Regions from separate parts of the Pseudomonas sp. JQ170C genome, predicted to be linked through region 3. Evidence: riboswitches for the same ligand, from Rfam matches in the RefSeq annotation. Region 3 holds a riboswitch; each other region holds the start of a gene.
The links. Region 3 has a riboswitch for cobalamin ahead of cobW (cobalamin biosynthesis protein CobW). Riboswitches for the same ligand answer to the same signal wherever they lie in the genome.

Region 1 (3,270 bases), 1.6 Mb from region 3:
GCCCCACGGCGTAGTCCGGGGCGATGGCCTTGGCGACCAATTGTGGGTCCTGCGGGTTCACTCGCTGGTCGAGGTGCTGGCCGTAGTAGCTGTAGGGCCAGCCATAAAAACCGCCGTCCTTGACCGAGGTGATGTAGTCGGGCACCAGGTCGCTGCCGATTTCGTCTCGTTCGTTGACCGCCGTCCACAGTTGCCCGCTGTGTGGCTCCCAGGCCATGCCATTGGGGTTGCGCAGGCCGGAGGCGAAGATGCGCTTGTGGCCGCTGGCCGGGTCGACTTCCCAGATGGCGGCGCGGCCTTCTTCCTGATCCATGCCGTTTTCACCGACGTTGCTATTGGAACCCACGGTCACGTACAGCTTTTTACCGTCGCGGCTGGCAATCACGTTCTTGGTCCAGTGATGGTTCAGCGGCCCCCCAGGCAAGTCGGTGACCGGCGTTCCGGGGCCGTTGATCGAGGTGGCCCCGGGCTGGTAGTCAAAGCGCAGCAAGCGGTCAGTGGCTGCCACATATAAATGGTTGCCGACCAGGGTCATGCCAAACGGTGAGTTGAGGTTCTCGATGAATGTGGTGCGGGTCTCGGCGACCCCGTCATGATCGCTGTCGCGCAGCAGGCTGATGCGGTTGGCGCTGGGCACACCGGCACCGGCGCGGCTCATTGCCTTCTTCATCACCCAGCCGCGAATGCCCTTGCCGTCCTCTGGCTTGGGTGGCGCGTTCGTCTCTGCAACCAGTACATCGCCATTGGGCAACACATAGAGCCAGCGTGGATGGTCCAGGCCTTCGGCAAAGGCCGCCACTTGCGTGCCCGGTGCGCTGGCAGGCTTCGCGCCCTCGGGCCAGCCGATCGCCGGCGCCACGTTGACCGTGGGGATCAGGGTTTTGTTCGGCTCGGGCAGTTGCGGCGACGGGCCGAACCCGTCACTGACGTCCAGTCGGGCGGTCTCGCCGCAGCCGCCCAGCGCGGCAGTCACCGCCAGCAGCCATGCAATCCGGGTCGTGGTCATGTCGTGTGCCTCGAAAGTTGACCTCTGTTGAAGGTAGAGGCACCCAGGCGATGGAGGTTCCCCCGGCGCCTTCGATTGACGCTCCGGGTGCAACCCTCTAACCTTCGCGACTTGTTTCAGGTGCTCTGCGGGCCAAGGCCTGGCAGGGTGAAACAGGGAAGCCGGTGGGTACGCAATTGCGTGCGAGTCCGGCGCTGCCCCCGCAACGGTAAGTGAGTCAAGGCCGCGCATGGCCACTGGGTGAGTCCACCCGGGAAGGCGCGCGGTCCCGGGTGTTCATGGCCCCGCTCACAAGCCCGGAGACCGGCCTGAAACAGTCAACGGCATCACGGAGGGTGATGCGCGGTTTCTTCGGCTTGCGCCGCAGCCCTGCGCCTTTCTTCGTCTGCCATTTCCATACATCTGTCGTCCTCTGTTTGCCGCGAACCTTGCAGCCACGTGCTGCTACGCTCGTTGCGAACGGGCCGACAGTGGTTTGCGGAGACTTCGATGACTGAATCCACCGAGCGTGACGAACGCCACCTGGCGCGCATGCTGCGCAAAAAGGCGGTAATCGACGAGCGTATCGCCAACGCCCCCAATGAATGCGGCCTGCTGCTGGTGCTCACCGGCAACGGCAAGGGCAAGAGCAGTTCAGCCTTCGGCATGCTCGCCCGGGCCATGGGCCACGGCATGCAGTGCGGCGTGGTGCAGTTCATCAAGGGCCGCAACAGTACCGGCGAAGAGCTGTTCTTCCGACGCTTTCCCGAACAGGTGCGCTACCACGTCATGGGCGAGGGTTTTACCTGGGAGACTCAGGACCGTCAGCGGGATATCGCCGCCGCCGAAGCGGCCTGGGCCGTGTCGCGCCAGTTGCTGCAGGACCCCGGCGTTGCCTTCGTGGTGCTCGATGAGCTGAACATCGCCCTCAAGCATGGCTACCTGGACCTGGACCAGGTGCTCAGTGACCTGCAGGCGCGCCCGCCCATGCAGCACGTGATCGTCACCGGCCGTGGCGCCAAGGATGAAATGATCGAACTGGCCGACACCGTGACCGAGATGGGCATGATCAAGCATGCGTTCCAGTCCGGCATCCGTGCCCAGAAGGGCGTCGAGCTATGACCGACACCCGGCACTGCCCGGCGGTCCTGATCGCAGCGCCTGCCTCGGGGCAGGGCAAGACCACCGTGACCGCCGCCCTGGCGCGCTTGCACCGTAACCAGGGGCGCAGGGTCCGGGTGTTCAAGTGCGGCCCGGATTTTCTCGATCCGATGATTCTGGAGCGGGCCAGCGGTGCCCCGGTGTACCAGCTCGATCTGTGGATGGTCGGCGAACAGGAAAGCCGGCGCCTGCTGTGGGAAGCTGCGGGCGAGGCCGACCTGATCCTGATCGAAGGGGTCATGGGCCTGTTCGACGGTACGCCGTCCAGCGCCGACCTGGCCCGCCACTTCGGCGTGCCGGTGCTGGCGGTGATCGATGGCACGGCCATGGCCCAGACCTTCGGCGCCCTGGCCCTGGGGCTGGCGCGTTACCAGCCGGACCTGCCCTTTGCCGGGGTGCTGGCCAACCGGGTCGGCACCCTGCGCCATGCCCAGTTGCTGGAAGGCAGCCTGACCGAGGGGCTGCGTTGGTACGGTGGCCTGTCGCGGGAGACCGGCATCGAGCTGCCGAGCCGTCACCTTGGCCTGGTCCAGGCCAGCGAACTCAATGACCTGGATGCACGCCTCGACGCTGCGGCAGCGGCCCTGGGTGCCAGTTGCGAGTCGGCGCTGCCGCCCGCCGTGGCATTTGCCGGGCCCACCGAGCAGGTGATCGAGCCGTTGCTCGACGGCGTGACGATTGCCGTGGCCCGCGACGAGGCATTCGCCTTCACCTATGGTGCCAACCTCGATCTGCTGCGGGCCATGGGCGCGGAGCTGGTGTTTTTTTCGCCCCTGCATGACCGCGAGCTGCCGCCTGCCGACAGCCTGTACCTGCCTGGCGGCTATCCGGAACTGCACCACCAGGCGCTGGCCGCCAATACATCAATGCTGGCCTCCCTCCGCGCCCATCATCAGCAGGGCAAGCCCTTGCTCGCCGAGTGCGGTGGCATGCTCTACCTCCTGGATGCCCTGACCGATGTCGCTGGCGAGCGCGCCGAGTTGCTGGGCCTGCTGGCCGGCGAGGCGGTGATGCAAAAGCGCCTGGCGGCACTGGCCCTGCAGGCGGTCGAACTGCCGGAAGGCACCCTGCGCGGGCACACCTATCACCACTCCCTGACCAGCACCGCGCTTGAGCCGATTGCC
Region 2 (3,270 bases), 770 kb from region 3:
GCCAAGACCAACCACCTGGATGCCAAGACCCGCGAGTTGATTTCGCTGGCCGTGGCCGTGACGACCCGCTGCGACGGCTGCATTGCCGTGCATTCGGCGCAGGCGGTCAAGCAAGGTGCGACCCGTGAAGAAATCGCCGAGGCACTGGGCGTGGCGGTGGCCATGAATGCCGGCGCGGCGCTGGTGTATTCGGCGCGGGCGATGGATGCGGTCGGCAAGGGCGATAACTGACCACATCGGTGCCGGCCTGCACAAACAGTTGCATGCCGGCACCAACGCTTTCAGACTCGCGGTTCACGTTGCCAGGAACCGCCATGATTACCCTCCGCCCCATGACCGCCGCTGATTTCGAACACTTCTGGCCGACCTTCCAGGCCATCGTCAGCGCCCGCGAAACCTATGCCTTCGACCCGGCCCTGAACCTGGATCAGGCACGTGAACTGTGGCTGGAATCCCCCCTGCACACCCTGGTGGCCGAAGAAGACGGCCAACTGCTCGGCTCTTACTACCTCAAGGCCAACGCCGCCGGCCCCGGCAGCCACGTGAGCAATTGCGGCTACATGGTCTGCGAAGCCGCCCGCGGTCGCGGCGTGGCCCGCCTGATGTGCGAGCACTCCCAGCAGTTGGCGCGCCAGCAGGGCTTTTTGGCCATGCAGTTCAATTCGGTGGTGTCGAGCAATGAAGCAGCCGTGACCTTGTGGCAGAAGCTGGGCTTTGAAATCGTCGGGCGCCTGCCGCGGGCGTATCGCCATGCACGGCTGGGGCTGGTGGACAGCCTGGTGATGTACAAGTGGCTGGAAGAACCTGCACAACCGAAGCTGATCGGGCGCAAGAACATCGAGGCCGTGGTATCGCGCAAACGCGGCCGCTGATGATCCGTAGGAGCGGGCTTGCCCCGCGATTGCATTCATTCAGACACACCGCATCGCGGGGCAAGCCCGCTCCTACGGATTGACGGCAAAAGCATTCGGTGTTCCCATGCGCGCCAGTTTCAGGTGTCCTGCGCCGCCGTGCGCAGGGTGAAACGGGAAGCCGGTGCGTCACGTTCGTGACTAGTCCGGCGCTGCCCCCGCAACGGTAAGCGAGCGAAGCCTTCAAAACACCACTGTGCCTCGGCATGGGAAGGTGAAGGCCTTCATGACCCTCGCAAGCCCGGAGACCGGCCTGAAGCTTCTGTTTGGCAACCCCGCGGTGGGCGGGCGCAGGCCGGGTTGCGTTCGCCTGCGCGCGCAATTCCTCCGTGCGTTGTTCCCTCCGGGATTCATTCTTCCTGTTGACTGTGGAACGACATGTCCCGTAATTCCAAGCTTCACTCCCTGGCGGCCAATGCCCTGGCCCCCTGCCTGGCACTCTCCCTGCCAGCCTTCGCTGAAGAACACAGCCCTTCTGCCCTGGCCCTGCCTTCGACGGCCGTCACCAGCACCAGCGACAACGAACCGATCAGCCTGGCCACACCCCTGCCCGCCGGTTCACGCCTGAACCTGAGCGCCATGGACACCCCGGCCAGCACCAGCAGCCTGGGTACCGAGGCCATTGACGGTCGCAACAACATCACTGTGCAGGACGCCGTCACTCGCTCACCCGGCATCACCTCGGTGGGCACGCCGGGCAACGGCAACACCGCGTTGTCGGCCCGTGGGTTCACCAGCCACGGCTCGGTGATGACCCTGTTCGACGGTTCGCGCATGTACACCGGGGCCGGCACCCTGACCTTCCCGGTCGACCCATGGATGGTCGAGCGCATCGACATCATCCGGGGTCCGGCGTCTGTGCTCTACGGCGAAGGCGCCACGGGAGCGGTGATCAACGTGATCCCGAAAAAACCCTTCGCCGGCGACATCCGCAACCACCTGCGCCTGGGCTACGGCTCCTACGATCGCCAGCAACTGGGCCTGGACAGCGGCGGCTCGCTGAGTGAGCGCCTGAGCTACCGGGTCACCCTCAACAACCAGCAAGGCAACGGCTGGGTAGACCGTGGCGACTCCAAAAGCCTGGCCATGAGCGCGGCGTTGCGCTTCGATGCCAGCGACGACCTGAGCTTCACCCTGGCCCACGAGCGCGGCGATGCCGAGCCGATGAACTACTTCGGCACACCGCTGATCGACGGCCATTCCCGCGACAGCCTGCGCAAGAAGAACTACAACGTGCGCGACGACGTACAGCGCTACCACGACGAATGGACGCGCCTGAACACCGACTGGGCCATCAGCGAGTCGATCAGCGCCAGCAACCAGCTCTACTACATCAAGAGTCGCCGCCACTGGCGCAACGCCGAGGACTACACCTGGCACAGCGACCTGGGGCAACTGGAGCGTGGCAGCTACCTGGAGATCAAGCACCACCAGGAGCAGATCGGCGACCGCCAGAGCTTCACCTTCGATCACTCGCTGTTCGGCCTGGCCAGCAAGACCGTGGTCGGCGCCGAGTACAACCGTATTCGCTTCGGCATCGACAGCAACTCGCCGTACAACGACATTGGCGGCGACTACATCGACCCCTGGAACCCGGCACCGGGCTACTTCCACAGCCAGGACCCGACCCGCCCGCAATCCCGGAGCACCACCCGCACCTTCGCCCTGTTCGCGGAGAACCGCACCCAGCTGTCGGAGCGCTGGTCGCTGGTGACCGGCATCCGCCGCGACCAGAACCACATCGACCGCGACAACCTGGTCAACGACACCCGCACCGACCGCAGCCTGGGCGGAGGCAACTGGCGCGCGGGCCTGGTGTTTGCCGTGACTGACGAGCTGTCGCTGTACGGCCAGTACTCCACCAGCGAGGACGGCGTCAGCGACCTGATCACCCTCAGCCCGAGCCAGCAGAACTTCGACCTGACCGAAGCCAGGCAGACCGAGTTCGGCCTCAAGCAATTGTTCTGGGACGGCCGTGGCGAATGGACTTTGGCGGCCTACCACATCGTCAAGAAAAAGCTGTTGGTCGATAACCCCGTCACCCACCTCAAGGAACAGGCCGGGCAGCAGACCTCCGACGGACTGGAAGCGACCCTGGAACTGGCCCTGGCCAATCAGTGGCAGGTCTCGGCCAATGCCTCGGTGGTACGCGCCAAATACGACGACTTCGACCAGACGGTGGGCGGCCAGACGGTGTCGCGTGCCGGCAACCGCCCGAGAAACGTGCCACGGCGCACCGCCAACCTATGGGTGAACAAAGGCCTGGGCCATAGCGTGGATGCCGGCATGGGCGTGCGTTACGTCGATGCGCGCTACGCCGACACCGCCAACACCCAGACCGTACCGGGCTTTACCGTGG
Region 3 (3,270 bases):
CGCAGGTGCGGCTGCTCGGGGCTGGACTGGGCAAACCCTGTGGTGTTGATGATCAACGCTGCATCGACTTCATCCAGCCAATCTTCGACCTGGGCCAGGCAACCGGCTTCCTTGAGGCTGGCCACGGCAATCGGCAAGGGGTTGAGCCCGGCCAGTTGCAAGCGTTCGCAAAAGGTGTCGATAAACGCGGTATTGGCGGCCTGCAGGTGCGAACGGTAGAACAGCACCGGCACCACCGGCTGCATCTGCTGCCAATCGGCGTACCAGTCCTGCAACTGCGCGGCGGCCTTGTGCGGGTGGTACACCGCCGTGCGCGGCAGTTGCTGCGGCTCGCTCCAGGGGTAATCGCGCTGCAGCCAGAGGTTGGCCAGGCAATTGAACAGGTTCAAGGCATTGGCCTTGCCACCCTGGCGCAGGTACTGCCAGAGCCGATCGGCCTGCGCGGCGCTCACCGTGCTCAGGCTGCCGAGTTCCGGGTCCGGGCGGTCATCGCCCGGCACCAGTATCAGTTGCACGCCTCGGGCAGCCAGCTCCAGCAACTGCTCCACGCCATAGCGCCAATAACCGACACCCCCATGCAGCGACACCAGAATGACCTTGGCATGGCGCAACACCTCGTCCACATACAAGTCGACGGAGGCATGGTTCTGCACCTGCATGGGGTTGGCCAAACGCAGGCTGGGAAAATCCGCGGGCAATTGCTGGGCGGTTTCGGCCAGCAATGCCAGGTGCGAATCACCGCTGCAGAGAATGACAAGCTCAGCCGGGGTCTGGCCCAGGTCGGCAATGCTGTCGTCCGGCACGAAGCCGCCGGGCTGGGTCCGCAGCAGGTGCATGAATCAAGCGCCCAGGGCGGCGCGCAGGCTCGCTTCCAGTCGGCTGGCATCGAGGTCCTGGCCGATCAGCACCAGGCGCGTGGTACGTGGCTCTTCACTGCGCCAGGCGCGGTCGAAGTGCTTGTCGAAACGGGTGCCCACCCCCTGGATCAGCAGGCGCATCGGCTTGCCGGGGATCGCCGCAAAGCCCTTGACCCGCAGGATGCCGTGTTGCACCACGAGCTGGGTCAGGGCGTCGAGCAGCAGGCTTTCGTCGGCTTGCGGCAACTCGATGGAGATCGAGTCGAAGGCGTCGTGGTCATGATCGTCATGGTCATCGCCATCATGGTGAGAATCATGGTGGGTGCGACGGCCGTCGATATGCGCTTCGGATTCGGCGCCCAGGCCCAGCAGCACGTCAAGCGGCAGGCGACCGCTGCTCGCCTCGATCACCTTGACCGCTGGCGGCAACTCTTCCTGCACCTCGGCGCGTACCTTGGCCAGGTCTTGAGGGGCAATCAGGTCGGCTTTGTTCAGTACCACCAGGTCGGCACTGGCCAGCTGGTCGGCGAACAGTTCGTGCAGCGGCGACTCGTGGTCCAGGTTCGGGTCCAGCTTGCGCTGGGCATCGACTTGATCGGGGTAAGCGGCGAAGGTACCGGCGGCCACCGCCGGGCTGTCGACCACGGTAATCACCGCATCGACCGTGCACGCGTTGCGGATTTCCGGCCACTGGAAGGCTTGCACCAGTGGCTTGGGCAGGGCCAGGCCGCTGGTTTCGATGAGGATGTGGTCCAGATCGCCACGGCGTGCCACCAGCTCGCGCATCACCGGGAAGAACTCCTCTTGCACGGTGCAGCACAGGCAGCCGTTAGCCAGTTCATAAACCCGGCCGCTGGCTTCTTCCTCTGTGCAGCCGATGCTGCACTGCTTGAGGATTTCGCCATCGATACCCAGCTCGCCGAACTCGTTGACGATCACGGCGATGCGTCGGCCCTGGGCGTTGTCGAGCATATGACGCAGCAGCGTGGTTTTGCCCGAGCCGAGGAAGCCGGTGACGATGGTGACGGGGAGTTTGGCCAGTGTTTTCATGTCGATGCCCTTGGCAGCAAATGGCGGGCATGCAGGACGAGAACCGCAGGCAGCACTGCCCGGGCGCGTTCGCCACCGGATCACCCCGCCCGGTTTAATGTCGGAAACTGATCGAGGCAGGTCTCCTGGCTTGCATTGCACCGGCCGCCGGCCAGTGGAACGACGCCTTCCCGCAGGGATGCAGTGGCTGTGTCGATCCGTTCAATGCTTACAGTTGCGGGGGCAGCCGCGGCTTGAACCGCGTTCCCGTCTTAGCTTCGGCCCGCGCCGAAGAACCTCGAAGCGGCTAGGCTACGCAGTGCCCGGTGAGCGGTCAACTGCTGTCACAATTGACGCTTGCGTAGTTGCATGATTTGCTAGTGCGATTCGTTTGGGTGCCCTTGACAGGGTGAAACGGGAAACCGGTGCGTCATACACGTGTTGTTCACGGCGTAGGACAAGTCCGGTGCTGCCCCCGCAACGGTAAGCGAGAAAAGCGTCAGAACCACTGTGCCCGTAGTCCGGCATGGGAAGGTGACGCCTTCGGCGCGGCACTCTGCCCGCCCTCGCCAGCCCGGAGACCGGCCCAGGCTCGATTTGACAAACCCGCGGTGGGCGGGCGCTGTTGCAACCCCTGGGCGTCTTGCGTGCAGGGGTTTCTTGCGCTTGCCTGTTGCCGACAACACCAAGAGGAAAGCGCCATGCGTACCAGTACCGCCAGTCACTCCGCCGTTACCCCCTCAACCCTGAGCCAGCGCCTGCTGGTTGCTGTCGGTGCCTCGCTGCTGGGCCTGTGCCTGGTCTACTTCGCCGGTTTCTCGCATATCGAAGCCGTGCACAACGCTGCCCACGATACCCGCCACAGCGCCGCCTTCCCTTGCCACTGAGTGCCCACCCATGATCAAGCGTATTGCCAGTACCGCAGGGTTTGCAGGCCTTCTGGCCGCCCTGCTGCTGACCCTGCTGCAAAGCTTCTGGGTCGCGCCGCTGATTCTGCAGGCGGAAACCTATGAAAGCGCAGCTCCGGTGGTCGAGGCCCATGAGCATGCTCCTGGCGTCGCCGCCGACCATCACCACGACAGTGAAGCCTGGTCGCCTGAAGATGGCTGGCAGCGTGTGCTGTCGACCACCGGCGGCAACCTGGTGGTCGCCGTCGGTTTCGCCCTGATCCTGGCCGCGCTCTACACCCTGCGCGCGCCCAACAGCGCCGTTACCGGTGCGCTCTGGGGCCTGGGCGGCTTTGCCGTGTTCTGCCTGGCACCGACCCTGGGCCTGCCGCCGGAGCTGCCGGGCACCGCCGCCGCTGACCTGGCCCAGCGCCAGGCCTGGTGGGTGGGCACCGCCGCCGCCACCGCCGTGGGGCTCGGGCTGATCGTGTTCGCCC

Region 1: another riboswitch for cobalamin. It lies ahead of cobO (cob(I)yrinic acid a,c-diamide adenosyltransferase); the one in region 3 lies ahead of cobW (cobalamin biosynthesis protein CobW).
Region 2: another riboswitch for cobalamin. It lies ahead of U9R80_RS10220 (TonB-dependent receptor); the one in region 3 lies ahead of cobW (cobalamin biosynthesis protein CobW).

Annotation. Positions count from the first base shown of each region.
Region 1 is NZ_CP141608.1:4,570,937-4,574,206, reverse strand. It holds gene U9R80_RS20820 (PQQ-dependent sugar dehydrogenase) at 1-1,006, opposite strand, end outside; cobalamin riboswitch at 1,108-1,332, shown strand; gene cobO (cob(I)yrinic acid a,c-diamide adenosyltransferase) at 1,496-2,107, shown strand; gene U9R80_RS20810 (cobyrinate a,c-diamide synthase) at 2,104-3,270, shown strand, end outside.
Region 2 is NZ_CP141608.1:2,166,157-2,169,426, reverse strand. It holds gene U9R80_RS10230 (carboxymuconolactone decarboxylase family protein) at 1-231, shown strand, start outside; gene U9R80_RS10225 (GNAT family N-acetyltransferase) at 315-872, shown strand; cobalamin riboswitch at 977-1,182, shown strand; gene U9R80_RS10220 (TonB-dependent receptor) at 1,290-3,270, shown strand, end outside.
Region 3 is NZ_CP141608.1:2,932,184-2,935,453, reverse strand. It holds gene cobN (cobaltochelatase subunit CobN) at 1-836, opposite strand, end outside; gene cobW (cobalamin biosynthesis protein CobW) at 840-1,907, opposite strand; cobalamin riboswitch at 2,006-2,202, opposite strand; cobalamin riboswitch at 2,263-2,490, shown strand; gene U9R80_RS13530 (CbtB domain-containing protein) at 2,588-2,773, shown strand; gene U9R80_RS13525 (CbtA family protein) at 2,784-3,270, shown strand, end outside.